DNA from 4 places in the Neobacillus sp. SAB-20_R2A genome. Region 4 is predicted to be linked to each of the others. Evidence: predicted binding sites of a transcription regulator. Region 4 holds the regulator's gene; each other region holds the start of a gene.
The links. The regulator Rex, encoded in region 4, represses fermentation and respiration genes when NADH is low (regulators of the CRP and FNR family bind a similar motif). The targets are predictions, from matches to a motif close to TTGTGAAATATTTCACAA.

Region 1: the regulator Rex is predicted to act here: its motif matches at 2,967-2,984, upstream of V5M37_RS20315 (cytochrome c oxidase subunit 2A).
Region 2: the regulator Rex is predicted to act here: its motif matches at 3,685-3,702, upstream of nirB (nitrite reductase large subunit NirB).
Region 3: the regulator Rex is predicted to act here: its motif matches at 2,490-2,507, upstream of V5M37_RS03890 (DoxX family membrane protein).

The regions. Positions count from the first base shown of each region.
Region 1 is NZ_CP145895.1:4,170,472-4,175,953, forward strand. Features, by position in the region: gene V5M37_RS20300 (dynamin family protein) at 1-546, opposite strand, end outside; gene V5M37_RS20305 (isoprenylcysteine carboxyl methyltransferase family protein) at 866-1,435, opposite strand; gene V5M37_RS20310 (type III polyketide synthase) at 1,432-2,523, opposite strand; gene V5M37_RS20315 (cytochrome c oxidase subunit 2A) at 3,180-3,329, shown strand; gene V5M37_RS20320 (cytochrome c oxidase subunit II) at 3,352-3,828, shown strand; gene V5M37_RS20325 (b(o/a)3-type cytochrome-c oxidase subunit 1) at 3,828-5,482, shown strand, end outside.
Region 2 is NZ_CP145895.1:2,533,413-2,538,894, reverse strand. Features, by position in the region: gene V5M37_RS12415 (formate/nitrite transporter family protein) at 1-797, shown strand, start outside; gene nirD (nitrite reductase small subunit NirD) at 885-1,211, opposite strand; gene nirB (nitrite reductase large subunit NirB) at 1,246-3,660, opposite strand; gene nasC (assimilatory nitrate reductase catalytic subunit NasC) at 3,768-5,482, opposite strand, start outside.
Region 3 is NZ_CP145895.1:788,947-794,428, forward strand. Features, by position in the region: gene V5M37_RS03880 (TRAP transporter large permease) at 1-1,244, shown strand, start outside; gene V5M37_RS03885 (YwqG family protein) at 1,422-2,213, opposite strand; gene V5M37_RS03890 (DoxX family membrane protein) at 2,578-3,138, shown strand; gene V5M37_RS03895 (DUF421 domain-containing protein) at 3,255-3,944, opposite strand; gene V5M37_RS03900 (dienelactone hydrolase family protein) at 4,080-4,676, opposite strand; gene V5M37_RS03905 (DUF523 domain-containing protein) at 4,703-5,161, opposite strand; gene V5M37_RS03910 (AroM family protein) at 5,478-5,482, shown strand, end outside.
Region 4 is NZ_CP145895.1:251,693-257,174, forward strand. Features, by position in the region: gene V5M37_RS01395 (ABC-F family ATP-binding cassette domain-containing protein) at 1-1,315, opposite strand, end outside; gene moaC (cyclic pyranopterin monophosphate synthase MoaC) at 1,479-1,967, shown strand; gene V5M37_RS01405 (redox-sensing transcriptional repressor Rex) at 2,000-2,653, shown strand; gene V5M37_RS01410 (DUF4395 domain-containing protein) at 2,806-3,231, shown strand; gene V5M37_RS01415 (acyl-CoA dehydrogenase family protein) at 3,357-4,973, shown strand; gene V5M37_RS01420 (YdiK family protein) at 5,003-5,203, opposite strand; gene V5M37_RS01425 (lysostaphin resistance A-like protein) at 5,200-5,482, opposite strand, start outside.

The DNA of each region.
Region 1 (5,482 bases), 2.0 Mb from region 4:
TGCCTGGACATGGTTATAGTCCATCACATAAAATATTAAATCAGCTAGATGGATGGCAGACTCAGTGGCAATGCGGTGGGCATCATCTGCTGAATCAATTCCCGGTGTGTCCATTATTACGGTATTGGCAGGCAGGTTTGAGTCGCTATGGCTGATCTCGATTTCCTCGATTTTATCGCCATCCTTAGCATACCTTTTGACCATTTCATAATCATATGGCGCTAAATAAAGCCGTGGTTTCTCGTTTTTAAAAAAGACCTTGGCGTAATCCTCTCCGGACCTTACCTTTACAAGGTTTGCACTTGTCGGAATTGGACTTGAGGGAAGCAGTTTTTCCCCTACGACCCGGTTGATCATGGTTGATTTGCCTGCGGAAAAATGGCCGCAAAACGCTATCGCGAATTCGCGGTTTTCTAATTTTCGAGCAAGCTGCTTAATTTTTTGCGCATTTTGAACATCGTTTTGCTCCATTAAATATTCATATATGGCAATTATTTTTTGTTTTAATGTTTGTATCGTTTCATTTTGATCGGCTATTTTGATCATTTAAACTAATTCCCCTTAAACAACATGATAATATGTTTATTTTATACGATAATTCGAACTTTTCCTATCTTGACATACTAAAAAAAAGCCAAGGAATATTCCCTGGCTTCATTTAATGCTAAATATATTTATTGGGTGACATTTTTTAAGACGTGCTTCATGACAAATGCGTAGATTAAAATGGTTCCGCCGACGAAAGCATAGGTCATATGTAACACCTTCCCTTAATCAGACTCTTAGTTGAGAATGACTTTCATTGTTAATCAAATTCTAACACAGGTGATAATCATTTTCAATACTTTGCAGATTATTGTCACAGTTATTTAACAAACTTTGGCAAGAAACGGCGGCAGTCATGAAAAACTCCGTTATATTCGCTGTAGCATTCAAGCGCCCTTTCTTCCTCGGGAATCCGGATGGCAAGCACCATGATATTCAATACTGTAAATAAACAGGCAGTATAATACGCCTGAAACAGTAAAGGAATGACAAGGATTTCCACACAAACAACGAAATAATTCGGATGCTTAATAAAACGGTACGGACCCTTACGTATAACGTCTGCATTTGGAAGCACGAGTATTTTCGTGTTCCAATACCTGCCCAATGACGCAAGTGCCCATATCCTCAAGGCCTGGGCGAAGATAAAAGCAATAAAAATAATCAGCCATTGAGGTGATAACCCGTGATTAAAGATGAACTTTTCCATACTAAAGCTAAGTAAAAATAGTACATGCACAAGGACAATCCAACGGTAGTGAACAATGCCAAATTCAAGTGCTCCCTTACTCTTCATCCATTTTTCATTTCTTTTTGCGAATAAAATCTCTGCTGCACGCTGGAAAATGATGAAACCCATAAAGCTAATAAATGGCAGCAAGTCCTTCAATCAAACCACCTCAATAGAAGCATTTCCGAACTGAAACCCGGTCCAAGAGCGGCACAAAGCCCATTTGACCCACGTGGAATATCCATTTCCAGATATTGTTTCAACACATAAAGAATGGTAGCAGAAGACATATTTCCAAAGTTTTTTAACACTTCGAGCGAAACGTCTGTCATCGACGCAGGTATGCCAAGCGATTCAACATAGGCATCCAACACCTTTTTACCGCCCGGATGGGCAATGAAATAGTCTACTTTATCTATTTGAAGCCGGTGCTTATGTAAAAATTCTTCTGCCACTGGCTTTAGCCAATTATGTACGATTTTTGGTATATCACGAGAAAACCGGACAAACAATCCTTCATTTTTTATATCCCAACCCATCACATCCAAAGAATCGGGGAGCAGTGCGGATTGAACCGCTAATATGGACGGGTATGTTGTTTTTAAGCGAAAATCCCCGATATCGCAGGAATCACCACATATTAACGCACAGGCAACCCCGTCTGCAAAAAGAGATGTCCCGATTAAATTGCTCTTCGATAGATCATTTCGCTGAAAGGTAATACTGCAAAGTTCAACAGAAAGAACAAGGACTTTAGCTTTTGGAAAGGCCATGCAATATTCAAAGGCACGGGCAAGACCTGCAGCGCCGCCTGCACAGCCCAATCCCCAGATTGGGATTCGTTTCGTGTGGAGATGAAAAGGCAGCAGGTTCATTATTCGTGCTTCTATACTTGGAGTTGCTATCCCTGTGGTGGAAATATAAAAAATGGCATCAATGTCTTCGTAAGGAATTTTTTTCTTAAGAAACTGATTGTTATCCAGACATTTTACAATTGCCTCCCTCCCAAGGGTAACGGCCGATTCGATGTAGACATTGTTCTTTTCCTCAAAGGAATGATTCTCCTGAAACCAGCCTACGGGATTAACAAAATATCTTTTCTCAATAAGTCCATTTTCAAAAGCCTTTAATAACCGCCCAATTTCTTTAAATGAACCAGAAAACAATTCCCTTGCAAACTCTGTCGCCTGCGTCTGTTTAATTTCATATGGAGGAATAACTTCTGCAATGGAAAGAATTGTAGGCATACTTCATTCTCCTTAACCAAAGGTAAGGGTATTTTTTGCCAATTTAAAGAAAATTATTCCAGACATAAAAAAAACTTCCCCATTCGGAGAAGTAAACGTTTTGAAGGTTGTTGTTGTTGTGCATGTTTATTATATCTTGTAATAGTTATTCCTTCATTATATAAACTTTTCCAATTCTCTAACTTATCCCGAATCTTATTTTTCCGGTTGCTTTTGAACCTCAATTTTTATTTTATTTCCCGCCAATGTCCCGCAAACCTTACAAATTTCAATCTTATTATACAAAAGACGGCAATGTTCGCAATAATATTTCTCCAAACCAACCACTTCCAAGGAAAAGATTTTTATTATTATCATATTTTTCTTACAGAGAATTGTGACAAAAAACGAACTGCCGATCATCCATTACGTAATGAAATTATCAATTATCTAAATCACAGGCTTGGTGTGATGTTTCACACTTTAGTCACAATTTCAGGTGGGTAATTGTGACTTTAATCACTGTTATACCAACTTATTAACATTACCATAGTAGATAACTAAGGAATGAACAATTTGTGAATTCTTGAATTTGATATTTTACTTTCAAAATTGTTTTGTATTATGAAAGAGAAATCATTTATTTACTTTTCATTTTCTGAAGGGAGTGTAGGGGGATGGCAAAGGCGGAACTAAAGACAAAGCACCAAACAGAGATTGAAGACAGTTCTTCTTTAAAGGGGACACTGGCGTCTGTATTCATTCTGGGGCTATTTATCATTGTTTCATGGGTTTCAGTTTACTATCTGTTCGTAGACCGTTTTTAGGAAATAAAGGGGGGAATTACATATGCATATGCATAAATTTGAAAAAATCTGGCTGACGTTTGGAATCGGCTGTCTCGTTGTCTTTTTAACAGTAGTCGGTGTCAGCGCTTTTTACCTGGGCAACAAACCAGCAAGCTGTTTAACTACAATAAATCCGGAAAAGGTTGATACCACAAAACCTTTCGATAAGCCGGGACTTCATAAGGTTGAAGGCAAAGAGTGGGATTATGAACTAGTATTTGTCGCATCTGCTTTCTCTTATAACCCAGCAAAGGTTGAGGTTCCGCTTGGAGCAAAGGTGAAAGTAATCGCTACCACCAAGGACGTTGTCCATGGCTTTGAAATGGCCGGAACCAATATTAATATGATGCTTGAACCAGGCTATGTCAGCGAGTATACAACAACCTTTGACAAGGCCGGCGAATTTCTAGTTGTTTGTAACGAATACTGTGGTACAGGGCACCATTTAATGTTCTCGAAGATTGAGGTGGTTAAATAATGGTTAACGCAGCAGCGAAAGTAAAGGTTGACCCACGTGACGCGAAGCTATCCATGGCGCATTTCTTTGTGGCTTTCGGAGCACTCGCTCTCGGCGGTCTGATGGGATTACTACAAACCCTTGTCCGTTCCGGAAAATTTGAACTGCCTTGGGGAATTGGCTACTATCAAATTTTAACAGCTCATGGTGTTTTAATGGGGCTTGTTTTAACAACATTCTTTATCATGGGATTTCAATATGCGGCTGTATCCAGAACTGCGGGAACACATTCCCCAGCAGCCAGACGGACCGGCTGGATTGGTTTCTGGTTAATGACTGCCGGTACCCTTATGTCAGGAACTATGATTCTATTAAATGAGGCATCTGTACTTTATACATTCTATGCACCACTTAAAGCACACTGGGTCTTTTATTTAGGATTAACCTTTGTAGTTGTCGGCAGCTGGGTTGATGGCGCCGCACAAATTATGACCTATGCAAAATGGCGGAAAAATAACCCTGGCAAGCCAAGCCCGTTGTTAAGCTTTATGGCAGTTATCAACACGGTGATGTGGATTGTGGCTACACTAGGGGTTGCAGCAACTGTTCTATTCCAATTGCTGCCTTGGTCTTTAGGTTTAGTAGATACTGTTGATGTTCTTATCAGCCGTACGTTATTCTGGTATTTCGGTCACCCGCTAGTGTATTTCTGGCTGTTGCCTGCATATATGTGCTGGTATGCAGTTATTCCAAAAATCATCGGCGGAAAGATTTTCTCAGATTCATTGGCCCGTTTATCTTTTATCTTATTCTTGCTTTTTTCGATTCCGGTTGGTTTCCACCACCAGTTGACAGAACCGGGCATTGATCCGGCTTGGAAATTTATTCAGGTTATCTTAACATTCATGGTTATTATCCCGTCCTTAATGACAGCCTTCTCTCTGTTCGCAACGTTTGAGAGATATGGCCGTTCTAAAGGAGCTACTGGTTTATTTGGCTGGTTTAAAGTGCTTCCTTGGAATGATGCCCGTTTTACAGTCCCATTCATTGGTATGGCTTCATTCATTCCTGCTGGTGCCGGCGGTATTATCAATGCTTCCAACCAAATGGACCAGGTTGTCCATAATACCATCTGGGTAACAGGACACTTCCATTTGACAGCAGCAACTTCTGTTGTACTGACATTCTTTGGAATTTCATATTGGCTTGTGCCGCACTTAACCGGCCGCAAGCTGACTAAAGCGATGAACAAATTAGGTATTATCCAAGCCTGGGTATGGTTTATCGGAATGGCATTCATGTCCGGTGCAATGCACTTCCAAGGACTGCTTGGTGCACCAAGACGTTCAGCATTCTCCACTTATGGTGACTCCAAGCAGGCGCTTGAGTGGATTCCTTACCAAATTGCCCAGGCAGTTGGCGGAACAATTCTTTTCCTTGGCATTATTTTAGTATTAGTTATTTTCATTAACTTGGCGTTCTTTGCACCAAAAGGTGAAGAAGAATTCCCTGTCGGCGAAGCAGAAAATCTGCAGGAAAAAGCACCAATGGTATTTGAAAACTGGAAATTATGGCTTGGCATCACTGCAGCCTTAATCCTGTTCGCTTACACAATACCATTCATTGATATCATTCAAAATGCACCGCCTGGATCCAAAGGATTTAAGACGTGGTA
Region 2 (5,482 bases), 2.3 Mb from region 4:
ATACAGGCGCCTATAAATCCACGTTATCGATAAAAGATCTGTTAATTAAGGGAATATTGTCGGGGGCCTTTTTGGGATTTGCCACTACACTTGCATTTACGGCTGCAATTGATACTAAGCTAAGTATTGTCGGTGCTTTTGTTTTTCCAGCAGGCTTTGTGTTTATCTTGTTATTGGGGCTGGAATTGGTAACCGGCAATTTCGCGATGCTGCCCCTTGCTAAAATCAGAGGGCTAACCTCTACTTGGAACGTTATTTATAACTTCTTCTGGGCTTTTCTTGGAAATCTCTTAGGAAGCATTTTGTATGGCGTATTATTTTATATCGCCGCCACCAAGCTTGGTCATTTAACGGACGGACCGATGATTGAAAAGATTATCACCGTTGCCGAAGGAAAAACCCTAGCCTATAAAAGTATGGGCGGAGAAGGTATCATCCTATCGGTAACTAAAGCGGTTCTTTGTAATTGGATGGTAACGCTCGGAGCCTTTATGGCCTTTGTATCGAGTTCTACTATTGGAAAAATTGCCGCCATGTGGCTTCCGGTCTTTCTCTTTTTTGCCCACGGCTTTGAGCATGCTGTCGTAAACATGTTCCTTATTCCAACAGCCATGTTAATGGGCGCGCATATTTCGTTTGGGGACTGGTGGCTTTGGAATCAAATTCCTGTCACAATCGGAAACTTTATTGGCGGCTTTGTCTTTACTGGATTAGCGCTTCATTTGGTATATAAAAAAAGGAAAAAGGATTCAATAAGCCAAACTGCATCCGCGGAAGGATTAGAAACGAGAGGTTAATAATTATAAAGGAAGATTTTTGCTTGTTTCGTTCGGACACTTTAAAGAGAGCTCCACCATATTTTGATGGGGCCCTCTACCTCTCAATTATCTTTCATCAATAAGAAGAAATACATCTTCCCCTTCTATTATTGCTTGATAGCTTTTCACACATCCAATATCGGGCTTTTGAACTTTACCATCTTGCAAACAAATTTTCCAATCATGCATCGGACAAAAGACAAACTCACCGCTTACGATTCCTTGACTTAATACTCCGCCGCGGTGAGGACACCGATTTTCAACTGCCCGAAAAATCCCGTTTGATAATTTGAAAACCGCCACTTCTTTATCCCCTATTTGAACCGTTTTACCTAAGCGCTCCGGGAATTCATGAACATAGCCAAGCGGAATTTTTGATATGCTTTTATTCACAGGAATTATTCCCCCCTCCACCTATTTATCATTCTTACGACATGACCATGCTTTCAAACAGCTCTTTTCGCACTTTTTGATCCTCAGTAATTTCTTTCCAAGGGTCCCTAATGACTGATAGAGCCTTTTCCATTCTGGCATTTAATGCTGCACGTTTTTCCTGATCATCTAACACAGCGCGGACATGCTCCAAACCAACACGCTCAATCCAGGCCGATGTTCGTTCTAAATAGTTGGCTGTTTCCCGATAATATTGCAGGTAGGCGCCCGTAATCCCCATAACTTCTTCTTCCGTTTTTACTTTGTATAATATGTCTCCCCCGCGAATGTGGGTTCCCCCATTTCCGCCGACATAAATTTCCCAGCCGCCATCTATTCCGATAAAACCAATATCTTTGAATCCCGACTCAGCGCAGCTTCTAGGACAGGCGGATACGGCCATTTTTACTTTATGAGGAGTTTGCAGCCCTTCAAATCTCTTTTCCAGCATGGTTCCCAGACTGATTGAATCCTGGGTGCCGAATCGGCAAAACTGATCTCCGACACAGGTTTTTACCGTCCGAAGCGATTTTCCGTAAGCAAACCCGGACGGCATGTCCAAATCCTTCCATACTTTTGGCAGGTCTTCTTTTTTGACCCCAAGCAAGTCAATTCTCTGTCCCCCTGTTAATTTGACTAATGGAATATCATATTTATCAACCACGTCTGCAATCCGCCTTAGGTCATGTGAATTTGTCACACCTCCATACATCCGTGGAACGACTGAATATGTTCCATCTTTTTGAATATTCGCATGCATACGCTCATTCACAAAACGCGATTGTTTTTCATCTTCATAACCGGTTGGATTAACCATTCCCAAATAGTAATTTAGAGCTGGGCGGCATTTCGAGCAGCCTTCTTCCGTGCTCCAACCCAGGACAAACATAACTTCTTTTATGTGGGTCAACCCTTTTGTTTTAATTTCTTCAATCACTTCATCTCTTGATAGTGATGTACAGCTGCAAATCGGTTCTTTTTGCAAAGAGACATCAGCCTCGGATCCTAAAGTAATCTGTAAAATCTCTGCTACAAGTGGTTTGCAGCCTCCGCAGGAACGGGATGCACTCGTACATTCCTTAATATCATTGACGGTCGAACAGCCTTTTTCCTGAATCGCTTCGATGATAGTACCTTTTGACACGCCATTGCAGCCGCAAATAATTTCTTCATTGCTCATGGCAGCAGTCAGACTGTCTCCGGAATCCTCACCATTTTGGTTTAAAATGGCCACTTTTGTTAAATTGGAAATGTCTGTTTTCTTTTGAATCATGGAAACTAAACGGTTTCCTTCGCTGCTGTTACCAAATAGAACAGCACCGACAATTTGATCACCGGATAAGACGATTTTCTTGTAAATGTTATTTTGTTCATCAAAGACTTTGATGGCTTTTTTGTCTTTCTCCTCATAAAAGTCACCGGCTGAAAAAACTTCAACACCCGAAACCTTCAACTGGGTAAATAAAATAGAGCCTTTATAAGGTTCCGTTCTTACCTTGGAGATTTGTTTGGCTAAAATTTTTCCTTGTTCGTACAAAGGTGCCACTAAACCATAAGCAATTCCATTGTGCTCTGCACACTCACCAACCGCATAAATATGAGGGATATTCGTTTCCATATAGTCATTGACAACAATGCCGCGATTGACAAGGAGTCCGCTTTCTCTTGCCAGGTCAACATTTGGTCTGATTCCGGCTGCCATCACCACTAAGTCCGCTTCAAGTTCTGTCCCATCACTGAACCTTAATCCTTTTACCCGTTCTTCTCCCAAGATTTCCTGTGTTGGTTTTTCTAATAAAAAGTTCACGCCTTGTTTTTCTAATTCTGTTTGCAGCAGTTTCCCGGCGGTTGGGTCTAATTGGCGTTCCATCAAATAGGGGGCAAGATGGATGACCGTAACATCCATTCCTAAGTTTAGTAGTCCCCTTGCCGCTTCAAGCCCCAGCAGGCCTCCTCCAATTACTGCTGCCTTTTTAAATTGTTTGGATGTTTCAAGCATGACTTCTGTGTCTTTAATATCACGAAAAGCAGTTACCCCATCTAAATCCTTTCCCGGTATTGGAAGGATGAAGGGCAGAGAACCCGTTGCCAAAATTAATTCATCATAAGGTTCTATCCTGCCTTTATCTGTAATGACTGCATTCCTGCTGCAATCAATTTTGATGACTGTTTCACCCGTATATAACTGAATATTGTTAGTACGATACCATGCCCAGTCATTTAAAGTTATATCTTGAACACTTGTATCACCCTGCAGAACCTTCGAGAGCAAAATTCTATTATAATTCGGATGCGGCTCGCTTCCGAAAATAGTAATCTCAAACAATTCTTTTGAAATACTCAGGATTTCTTCAATGGTTCTTACACCAGCCATTCCATTCCCAACTAGAACTAGCTTTTTTTTCTCCACCTGGCATTCCCTCCTTGTTAAGTTTTTTAAAATATATCACACCCTTTTCAACTTGTTACCGTTCATGTAAGGTTTCCTAACGTAGTTTTTAAATTAAAAGCTTTCATTCAAAAAAGCGGGCTTACTTTAACCGCACTCAATTTATAACCCGGCATTTTGCAAATCGGATCCAGTTCCTTTGCTACGAGCAAGTTAACATTTTGCGAATCCGCCCAATGAAAAGGAACAAACACCGTATCCGGACGTATTGTTTCCGACCATTTGCTTCTCACAACTATACTCCCTCTTCTGGATTCAATTTTTACCAACTTTTCATCGCCGATTCCGTAGGCCTTTGCCGTTGAAGGGTGGATTTCCAGAAAGGATTCAATGTTTCTTGCGGCTAATGCCGGGCTTTTTCTTGTTTGCACACCTGTTAAATAATGCGAAACGACTCGGCCTGTTGTTAGATATAACGGATACTCTTCGTTTGCCTTTTCTTTGGAAGCGGCCAATTCATTCGGCACTACCGCCATAACCGCTTTACCATCCGGATGAGCAAAAGAGGTTTCGAACAATCTATTTGTCCCATTGCTGGATTCATCCGGACACGGCCATAACAAACCGCATTCCTTTTTTAAACGATCATATGTTATGCCGAAATAATCAGCGATTCCTCCACGGCTCGCCATTCGTAACTCATTAAAAATTTCTTCCGGTGATGCATAGGAGAAATATTTCCCTTTGCCTAGAGCTCTAGCGATGTCACAAATTATCTCCCAATCATGTTTCACCTCTCCAGGACACGGAAAGCTCGCTTCCCTTAACAATACCCGTCCCTCTACATTCGTCATTGTCCCTGTATCTTCAAGATAAGAAGAACTTGGTAAAATTAAATCTGCTAATCTAGCAGTCTCGGACACAAATAAATCTACGGCAACAAAGAATTTTAATTTTTTTAGAGCTTCTTGTACGAAAACGGCATTCGGATTGGAAACAATCGGGTTGGAACACATGAGCAGCATTCCTGTTATTTCACCTTCATAAATTTTTTCCATCATTTCATAGGCTGAAACACCCTTTCCGGGCAATTCCTCCACAGGGATTCCCCAGACACGGGCCATAAATTCGCGATGTTCCTCATTTTCAATTGAGCGGCAACCTGGAAGCTGATCTGCTTTTTGACCGTGTTCTCTTGCTCCTTGGCCATTTCCCTGACCGGTAATCGCTCCATAACCACAATTTAGCTTCCCAATTTTACCTGTAACAAGCAGAATATTCAGGAAATTGCACACAGCAACAGAGCCATCTATTTGCTGCTCCACTCCTCTAGCGGTAAAAATCATTCCTGATTTCTCTTTCCCAAACTTTCTCGCTGCTGTTCGAATTTGCTCGATGGAAACACCTGTTTGTTCTGCAATTTGATCCAACCTCAAGCTGTGGACGTAGTCTTTAACAGCTTCAAATCCATTTACCCGCTCCTCTATAAAACCATGATCCAAATAGCCTTCTTGAATGATGACCTTTAATAATCCGTTAGCCAGAACGGCATCAGTTCCCGGTCTTATCTGTAAGTGTAAATCAGCCAATTTCGTTGTCGCCGTTTCCCGTGGGTCAATGGCTATGATAAAAGCACCGTTTTCTTTTGCCTTCTCAAAATATGGCATGATAGTAGGCTGACATTCGGCAATGTTTGTTCCTGCTAAAATAACGCAACGCGCAAACGGAACTTCGGATAAACTGTTAGTGAACCCTCTGTCCATTCCAAACGTTTGGTTGGCGGCGGAAGCTGCGGCAGACATGCAAAAACGGCCATTATAATCAATGTATCTGGTTTTTAACG
Region 3 (5,482 bases), 540 kb from region 4:
TATTAATTGGTCTGCCCGTTGCCTTTACTCTAGGTTTACTTACGATAGGCGGAATGTATTTCTTTAATGGCGGAACACTAGCATTCAATCAAATCCCGATTATTTCATATAAGGCATTGGATTCGTTTGAGCTGACGGCTCTTCCATTATATGTATTAATGAGCCAGATTTTATTAGTTTGCGGTGTAGGGAAAGATTTATATGAAATGGCAAGCAAATGGTTCAGACATTTACCTGGCGGGCTTGCTATAGGCACTATTTTCTGCTGTGCCATTTTTGCTGCTATTTCAGGCTCTAGTGTTGCAACGGCTGTAACGGTTGGCTCAGTGGCTATTCCAGAAATGGTTAAACGAGGCTATACGAAAAGATATGTTTTAGGTTTAGTAGCCGCAGGCGGCACCTTAGGGATTTTGATCCCGCCTAGCGTTCCGATGATTCTTTATGGAAATATCACTGGAGAATCTGTAGGGAAACTTTTCATTGCTGGTATTGTTCCTGGATTACTCCTTACATTACTTTTCACCATATTTGCCTCCTGGCAGACAAGACATATTAAGGAAAAGGCAGCTACATGGGCGGAAAGATTTGAGGCATCGAAAAAAGCTATATGGGGGTTAATCCTGCCAGTTATCATTATCGGTGGTATTTATTCAGGCTTGTTTACACCAACTGAAGCGGCGGCAGTGGGGGTAATCTTTAGCCTATTAGTCGCTGGATTGGCCTATAGAAATTTAACGTTTAAAAATATGAAAGAAATCTTATTTTCAACCGTTCAAACAAATGCAATGATTCTTTTCATTATTGTTGGGGCCATGCTGCTTGGCTTTATTTTAACGGTTCTAAGAATCCCACAAACCATTACCGAAATGGCAACATCATGGGATGTTTCCCCTTGGGTCATTTTTATATTAATAAATATCGTATTGTTGATTCTAGGGTGTTTCTTGGAGACGGTTTCCATTATCGTGATTACTGTTCCAATTTTATATCCAATTATTACATCTTTAGGTTTTGATCCAATCTGGTTCGCTATTATTTTGGTTATTAATATGGAATTAGCATTAATTACACCACCTGTCGGACTGAATTTATTCGTATTAAAGGGTGTAGACAAATCCGCCTCTATGTCAGAAATTACTCGTGGTGTCTTTTCATATGCCATTATCATGATACTATTCATCGGACTGCTTGCGATATTCCCAGAAATAGTCACATTCCTTACTAATACGGGGAATATAAAATAAGGAACAGCACTTGACCGGCATCTTTAGGATGCCGGTTTTTGTGTGACGGGTGGGTTACGGAGGATATCCTGGCAATTTAAATATTTTCTTTGGGGTTGTAACAATAAATTTATCAGTGTGTCTTCTGTAAATTCCTTGTGAATAAAAAGAGCATCAAATTGGATGCTCTTTTCAGGATTAGAAACATTGTAATGTAAACCTTACTCTATCAAATTGCTTGTTTGCTAATTCTTCCTTTTTAATGCAAAAGTAAAGCAGCCCGCAATCTCCCCACATCACCTCTAAATCCTCTTCATCGGAGTCGATTTGGAACAATAATACCGATTCCTTTTCGTCGTTATATAGCTCTTCGAACACATCGTTTTGCACATTAAATGGTTCGCCAAGCATGTAATGAGCGGGGGAGGTGTTACCTTCTTCATCTTCCGGCTGCATTAATTCTTGACGAAAGTTCCAAAAGTTCTCTTCTTCGTCTTCGTTTTCAAATGTAAGATTAGCAGGATTTTCAGATATCGTAGAGATGTTCTTGAAATTCACCTGGAAAGCATTTAATGGATAATAGTCATCGGTGATCTCTGGATAATCTTTTCTTTTCAGTGTGTTCAAATCGCCATCAAAATAAAGGACTTTAAAACATCCTTCATCCTCTTCAAAGCCCCAAGGCTGCTCAGCGACATCGTAAAAAAGATACAATATCCCGCTGTCGGGAAGCAAAGAATCTTTATCAAATGGTTTAATTTCTTTTAGGTTAAATTGGCCGACAAACGTTAAGTAGCCTTTATCAAATTTGGGGAATTCCATTTCATCAGGCAGATCTGGCAAACCGCCTAATTTCGAGGAACCAATAGGAATAAACTCTTCATCGACTTTTGTTTTTTCTATTTTAATGGAGCTTTTCAAAGCTGAGATAATATCTGTTTTTTTATGGTACAACTCATAATCACGAAGTAATGTCTCAATGTGCTGCATAAGACAGAATCCCCCTTTTTTTTGCCGTTTTTTTAAATCCTATTAGTCAAAACAAACCTGCTATAAATCTATTATATAAAAAAACTTTAAGCTTGTTTGTTATGTTTTGGTAAATGCTGAAAAAGGTTGAAAATAGAAAAAGTAGGGGGTTTTATTCCTTACTAAGATGATTAACTTTTTTATTAATTTTAACAGCTGAATTTCTACTACATTCGTGTAACAAATAGTTTCATTTGTTAAAATTTTTTTGCTTTTGTTTGAATTTATTTTAAGAGATTGTTAAATCTTGAACAATCCTCCCTGAAGCCAAAATACATTTGCTATGCTGTGGAGGTATCGAAACTAAATTGCGGAGGTGTTGTTAATGTTAGTAAATTGGTTAAGACAAAGCAAAACTGCATCTGGTATTTTAACTGTTCTTCGTTTATATCTTAGTTACGTTTGGCTCACGGCGGGGTGGCACAAATTATCAAGCGGGGATTTTGACGCTTCGGGATTTTTAAAAGGAGCAATCGCTAACCCAGTTAAAGGTCCTGACGGTGCGGTTGTTTTTGGCTGGTATGTTGATTTCTTAAAACATGTTGCATTGCCTAATGCCCATATCTTCAATACGATTATTCCTTTAGGTGAATTTCTTGTTGGTTTAGGATTATTACTAGGATGCTTAACAACAGCTGCCATGTTCTTTGGTCTATTGATGAACTTCTCTTATTTATTTGCTGGAACGATTTCTTCGAACCCATTAGATATTTTATTAGGAGTTATAATCCTATTTGCAGGCGCTAATGCTGGAAGAGTCGGACTAGACGGCTGGATAAAGCCATTCATTAGAAAAACAGTCCTTAAACGCAAAGTAAAAGGCAACAACCAAACCGTGAAAGATAACCAATCAGTCATAGACAATAAACCTGTCAACCTAAATTAGATGCATGGGGACGGTTCTTTTGCATCGTTTTCAGCTTTTTTCAGCTGTATTTGCTGGAGATGGAACCTGAACCGGCACTGTGGAATGGGACAAGAGAACCGTCCCTATGCATCATATTAACTTGAGTTGTCGCGAAATAAATCAATATACAAGTTTCCTTTTGTTCCTACAACTGCGTAAGAAATTTCAGAGACCTGAACGTTTCTCTTTTTTAATTCTGCCAAGAACCAGTCTTTATCGTAATCGTGGGTAGAAAAATTTTTGTCTAATATTTCTCCATCAATCACCAGTTCTACCGGAACCTTGCTTGAGAGTGGGACCAAATTTAGGTCCTTTCGCACTACAGTTTGGTATTCTGCTTTTTTTAAAACTGATAGAGAACCATTTACTTCTAAAATGGCACATTCCACTTCTTCGATGTTAAAGATATCTTTTCCGCGTAATGCCTGTGTAAGCATATCTAAAGAATAACCAATCTTCTTAAGTGATTCTTCCATGATTTTTCCTTCTTGAATTAAGAAAGTTGGTTTTCCGGCAATCCATTCCTTATAGCGGTGTTTTTTAACAGCGAGGGTATTCAATGTAAAAATAACAGCACCCATTATAACGAATGCAAGGATAAAATACCGGAACTTAATATTTAGATTGAATGCTAGATTTCCTGCAATGGTTCCCATGGTAATCGTAGCGATGAAAAGGTGATACGTCTTTTGGAATATGGTCTGTTTCCCAAGAATGTGTACAAAAACCCATAAGATGATAAATGCTGTTAAGGTTCTAAAGATGATTTCTAAAGATCCTGGCATCGCTGTTCTCCCTTGCAAAAGTCAAAACGGTAATAGTTGGCATCGATAAGTTAAAAATATTATGTTCTTCCTGCAAGTGAATTATCCGGTGTGTTTATATTTCATAAATTATCCAATGTAAATATGAACGTTCTCTTATTGGTGTTTCTTTAAAAATTTCAACATTTCGTTGAAGGCAAGTTGAAATGATTGTTCCTTAAATTTAGCAGAGTACGGGTCACTAAATCCGTGTTGTCCACTAAATTTATGGATCTCGATATTTTTTTGATCAAGGTTTGAAATTAACTGATCGACATTAAAGGATTGTTCCTCTTCTGGAAAGAATAAAACCGTAGGGCATCGCGGCACGATCTGTTGGTAATTTCGAATTCTCGAACCATAATAGGCGACGACTCCATCCAGACTATCTTCCTCACTGCACAGCCAAGCAGCAGTTGCGCCAACGCTAAATCCAATCAGATATATTTTTTCGTAATTATATTTTACATCTAACAATAGATTCTTTATTTTTTTAACAGCTTCGGTGAAACCTACATTGTTCATAAAATGATGGTAGGCAATCTCTTCTTCAGAATAAGTAAAAGGTTGTTCTCGCTCTAATAAGTTCGGGCAGATCACATCAAAACCCTGTGTTGATAATAAATCACAAAAGTCTTCCATATGTTGATTAATGCCATAGATTTCGTGTATGACAATAATCAAATGACTTGAATTCTTCAGTATTTGGAGCATTTTATCCCCCATAGAGTGTCAATATTTTAAAGTAAGCTTTCCGCAAATTGCTCTTCGGAAATGACTTTAAATCCATTTCTTTTTAGTAAGGCAGAAGTGACTCCCATACCCTCTATTTTTTCGCCAATAAATTTGCCGTTATAGATCATCGAACTCCCGCAAGACGGACTATTTTCCTTAAGAACCACTAAAGTCGCTTTTATTTCTTTTGCTTTTTCAAGTGCAGCATAAGCTCCGTTTAGATAAAGCTGGGTAACATCATTTCCTGATTGATCTACTACTTTCGCCTTTCCATCCAGAACATCTTCACCGTTACCGCCGGTGATTTCAGCAGGCGCTCTTGGCGTTGAAAAGCCGCCAAGTAATTCTGGACAAATGGTAATTGCTTTATTTTCTTCTACTAGTTTCCTAATTTTATTATTTAAACTATGTGTACCGTTATATCGCACTTCCAATCCCGCTAAACACGAACTCACCAATATCATTACACTAACCCCCTCAATGTAAATTTTAGCATATTTCACAGGGGGATCTTCTTGCTTTTTGGTATAGGGAATGATTGTAATAGGTAAATAAAACACTCACTTTGGAAAGTAAAGCCGCCGAAAATGGCAGTTGGATTTGAAGCAAGGGTTACATAGTTCTACCTTCATTCTCGTAACCCCTTCTGAAATTCCCAAATCTAATTTGATTTTTAGTAAATTGACAATCCCAATTCCATTCGATAATATTTTTTATTATAGATAAAATAGAAACAACTATTTCTATAATAGAAATAAAACTCAAAGTTGGGGGGATAGGATGAT
Region 4 (5,482 bases):
CATCGTCACCGGAAAATAAGAAATTCCCAAGCACTGTACGGATTTCCTTTTCCGGTTTTAGTGGATATTCATCCCATAGTTCGTTTAAGACCCGTTTATTGGAGGTTAGGTTGGCTTGTTCCTGATCGTAATACCCGATGGACAAATTGGTTCCGTATTGAATAGTTCCAGCCAAAGCGGGAAGCTTTTTAATAATTGTTTTTAAAAGTGTCGACTTCCCGATTCCGTTAGGGCCGACAAGGGCAATGCTGTCGCCTTTATACACACGAAAGGAAATATCCTCGGAAACCTTCTCTCCATCATAGCCGACAGCAAGAGAATCAACAGTCAGTACATCATTGCCGCTTTGCCGCTCAATTTCAAATGAGAAGGAAGCGGATTTTTCATCCCCTGATGGGCGGTCCATGACTTCCATCTTTTCAAGCTTCTTCCGACGGCTTTGCGCTCTCTTAGTAGTAGTGGCCCGTGCGATGTTGCGCTGGATGAAATCCTTTAACGCGGCAATTTCCTCCTGCTGCTTTTCATAAAGCTTCATGTCGCGTTCATAATTGGCAGCTTTCTGCTCAAGATAAGTGCTATAATTACCGGTGAATCGCTGAATCAGGCGGCGTGATAGTTCATACACCTCTGTAACCACTTTATCCAAAAAATAGCGGTCATGCGAAACAATTAAAATTGCGCCATCATAGCCCTGCAGATATTGCTCCAGCCAGGAAAGGGTTTCGATATCCAAATGGTTGGTTGGCTCGTCCAAAATTAAAATATCAGGTCTTGTCAGCAATAGTTTGCCTAGCGCAAGACGCGTTTTTTGTCCGCCGCTTAGACTTGAAATCATTAACGTAGTATCGGAAAAATTTAACCCATGCAATACAGAGCGGATATCGGCTTCATACTGATAGCCGCCTTGCTCTTTAAACTTTATTTGCAATTCATCATATTCCTTTAATACCCGCTCGTATTTTCCTGGGTCCCCGAAAACAGCAGGATCGGCCATTTGCTTCTCCAGCTTCCGGAGCGATTTTTCCATCGCCTGCAGGTTCTCAAAAACCGTCAGCATTTCCTCCCAAATGGACAAATTGGACTCCAAACCCGTATTTTGCGCCAAATAACCAACGGTAACATCCTTTGGTTTGATGATTTCCCCGCCGTCATGGCCCATTTCGCCGGCGATGATTTTCAATAACGTTGATTTCCCCGCTCCATTGCGTCCAACAAGGGCAACACGGTCACGGGTTTGTAATTCCAGTTTTATATTCGATAAAATAAGTTCAGCACCATAATATTTTTGTAGTTGGTTAACCTGTAATAAAATCATTTTTTTCACCTCTATTACCTTACGACTAGTTTACCGTATTACCCGAATGTCGGCAATGAAGTGAAGTTTTTAATGGTATTATAAAAAAATATACTGATAGTTCAAAGTTTCACACACATGGACATAAAAATATTGTATTATTTTTTGTAGGAGGATTTTTTTTATGGCTGAATTTACTCATTTTAATGAAGAAGGCCGGGCCAAGATGGTCGATGTCAGCGATAAGCCGGAAACGGCACGTACGGCAATTGCCCAGTCTAGCATAACAGTAAGCACTGAAATTTATGAAAAAATCACAAACCACGAAATGAAAAAGGGCGATGTCTTAGCAGTTGCCCAGATTGCTGCAGTGATGGCAGCGAAAAAGACATGGGATATCATTCCAATGTGCCACCCGATTCCATTAACAGGTATCAATATTAGTTTTTCGTGGGAGCAGGCCGGGCAGGAACAGTATACACTGCATATAACTGCATCAGTTAAAACCAAAGGCAGTACGGGGGTTGAGATGGAAGCGCTAACAGCCGCCTCTGTTTGTGCCCTGACCGTCTATGATATGTGTAAGGCAGTTGATAAAGGGATGGTGATTGGACCAACCTTTCTGGTGGAAAAAACCGGCGGCAAAAACGGTGATTTTAGAAGAGAAATCTAATATATCCATTAAAATTGAAGGGTGGGAGAAATATGTCCAATGAAACGATGAAAATACCACAGGCAACAGCAAAGCGTCTGCCCTTATATTATCGATTTTTACAAAACCTTCATTCTTCTGGCAAGCAGAGGGTGTCATCTGCAGAATTGAGTGAAGCAGTAAAGGTGGACTCGGCCACTATTCGCAGGGATTTCTCTTATTTCGGGGCCCTTGGGAAAAAGGGGTACGGCTATAACGTAACCTATTTGTTATCGTTTTTCCGAAAAACTCTTGATCAAGATGAATTAACAAAGGTAGCGTTAATCGGGGTGGGTAACCTCGGCACAGCCTTTTTACACTACAATTTTTTAAAAAATAATAATACAAAAATCGCTTGCGCCTTCGATGTGGACCCCGGAAAAATTGGCGGTTCGATAGGCGATGTTCCCGTTTATTCGATGGACGATATAGAACAGTATTTGATCGATGAAAATATTTCGGTGGCGATTTTGACGGTGCCTGCTCCGGTTGCTCAGCAAATCACAGATAAACTTGTGAAAACGAACGTAAAAGGGGTTTTAAATTTTACTCCAGCAAGACTGAATGTACCTTCATCGATTCGCGTGCATCATATTGACCTGGCGGTGGAGCTGCAATCACTTGTTTACTTTTTAAAGCATTATCCAAACGACGAAGTAGAAGAATAAATAATCAATGGGCTTCTCGCCAAAATGGTGAGAGGCCCATTTTTCGTTTTGAAACATTTTTCCTAAACAGATCACTATACAAAGGGAGTTGAAGCGGGTAAAATGATTACACAAGTAATTATTGTAATCCAATAGGAAAGGTTGGGATTAAAATGACAGAAACAGTTCGTTCAATCCCACGTCCGCTCGTGAAAATAAACCAGTGGACAATTGTTTTAAGTGTTGTGTTAACATGGTTATCCGGACAGGAATGGTTTTTGTTAGTGCCATTTGTTGCCGGTATGTCTGGTCTTTTATTCGGATTTAATCCGATTATGCAAATAGCAAAACTATTTTTAAGAAAGGACCCAAAGGCTTATATCCCTGAGGATTGGGAGCAGCAGCAATTTAATCAAAAAATTGCCGTATCGTGTTTGGGAATTGGATTTGTAGGATTCCTGCTGGGATGGAATGGTGTTGGCTATGTGGTCACGATTCTTGTCGCGGTGGCTGCCTTTGTGGCCATTCTAGGTTTTTGCATCGGATGCTTTATTCATTTTCAGTGGAACCAATACCGTTATAGAAGGGCGCACCAATAATGAAGAGGTCTGAATTATTCAGCCTCTTTTTTGTTTTTCTGCTTATATTTGACGCTTCCATATCCTTACATTTAAAATTAAATTGAAAATTATGAATTATCATTCATGAGGAGAGTGGCGTTTTTATGAAGCTTGTTTCCCAAGAGACAGAAGCAGGAGGAAAAAATTCTTACAGCTTTGATGAATTTCTCGAAAAACGTGACAACCTTGATTGGTACCGTGATGAACCTTTTTTACAAAAAGCGGTCAAGAAATTTACGGGTTCTCAGCACAGCCAAATCCACGAAAAACTATTATCCTTTTCACGAATAGTATCTGCAAAATGGAACCGGTTAGCCGAAAGAATTGCCAGACCGGAAGTCCGCCCCTATATGCTTCACTTTGATGCTTTTAATCATCGGATTGACCGGATTGTTCGTCCTCAAGAAGTTCATCAATTAGAGAATGAAATTTTCCAAGAAGGTCTTTTTTCCAGTAACATGACACCTTGGGAAAGCTTTGTGAAAAGAATGCTGATCCATCAGCTGGGTGAGGCAGGAGTGACCTGTCCGCTGACATGTACACATGGTTTAGTGGCTTTGCTTGACCAATTTCCGGATGAAGAATATCCAGAACTTCAAGATATATTACATCATACAAAAGAAGGGCTAAACGGCGAATTTGCCATTGGCGCTCAATTTATGACAGAAATCCAGGGTGGTTCTGATTTGCCGGCTAATGTTTTGGAGGCGGTTCCGGAAGGAAAATATTATCGTTTGTATGGGAATAAGTTTTTCTGTTCTGCGGCTCATGCCGATTATTCTGTGGTGACGGCAAAAATATCGGGAACTGACAAAGTTTCGACATTTATCGTACCATCCTGGCTTCCGGGGGATAAGGAGAAGGAGAAACGCAACGGGTACGAGATTAATCGGATCAAATGGAAGCTGGGAACAGCCGAGCTGCCAACTGGGGAGATTCAATATAAGGGGGCGCGTGCCTATCCAATCGGTCCAAAGGATAAGGGGATTGCAGTTGCAGTCGGAATTGTATTGACCTTGTCGAGACTGGAAATTGGGATTGCCTGTGCCGGGTTTATGCTGAGGGCCTCTCGGGAGGCAAACTTGTACAGTGATTTCCGAAGTGTTTTTGGAAAGAAGGTAAAAGACTATCCACTCGCAGCAAGCAAGTTGAAACGAATCCAGCATGCCGCTGAGCGAACGATGGCGGGGGCATTCAAAATCTATAATCTTTTCTTGCAACTGGATAAGCCGCTGAATCCAGGAATTAAATCGGACCATCCAATTGAAGTTAGGAAAAAGTTATTTAATCTGCGTGAACTTGTCTTGCTGCAGAAAATCTGTGCAACGAATGAGGGAGCGGAAATTTTACGGGAGGCTATCTCCGTGTTTGCCGGCCATGGAGTGATGGAGGAATTTTCGTCGCTGCCGCGTATCTTCCGCGATGTGGTCGTAAACGAACAATGGGAGGGTCCGCGTAATCTGCTGTTAACGCAAATTTACCGCGATTTAGGCAGGGTTTCTGATTGGTATTCACCTGCCGAGTTTGTGGCCAGCGTTCTTGAGGGAGCCGCTGCGGAGACAATTAAAAAGTTTTCTGATCAGATTGAAGACCTGCTGGGGCGGCCTGTTTTAGGCGAAGTAAGCGAGGCCTCGATGGAAGCCGCTGCCGAATGGGATTTATTCTGTGATTCATTCTTTAAAATTTATCAGCAGACTGCGCTAAAGGAAATCGAAGATTAATAAGAATGAGGCTGTTTAATGTGACAGCCTCATTTTTTCATTTGCCCCTTATACTTAAAATGAAAAACAATCATCTTTAAGGCTGATCCAAAATCAAAGGTTGCGAGGATGACCAAAAGGTAGCTGAAGAAGCCCCAGCCATTGTTTTGGACATCATCGATAGCAAAATAGGTGAACAGGACACCAAGTATTAAATAAATCAAACCGGAAAACAAAGGTGAACGTCTCATAGAAATCCTCCGATAAAGTTTTGAACTGCCTCTGCCTCACGCATCAGCCGCTCAATGTCATCCTTATAGACCGACTGAACAAGGACGACCATCGTGTTCATGGATACATGGGCGAAAATCGGCACCAGGATGCGTTTGGTTTTTACATAAAGAAAAGCAAAGGTAAAGCCCATCGCCGAGTATATCAGCAGATGCTCAGGCTCCATATGGACAAGCGCAAAGACCACCGAGCTGATTAGGGCAGAAATAAAGAAATTAAACCGTTTATAAAAAGCCCCA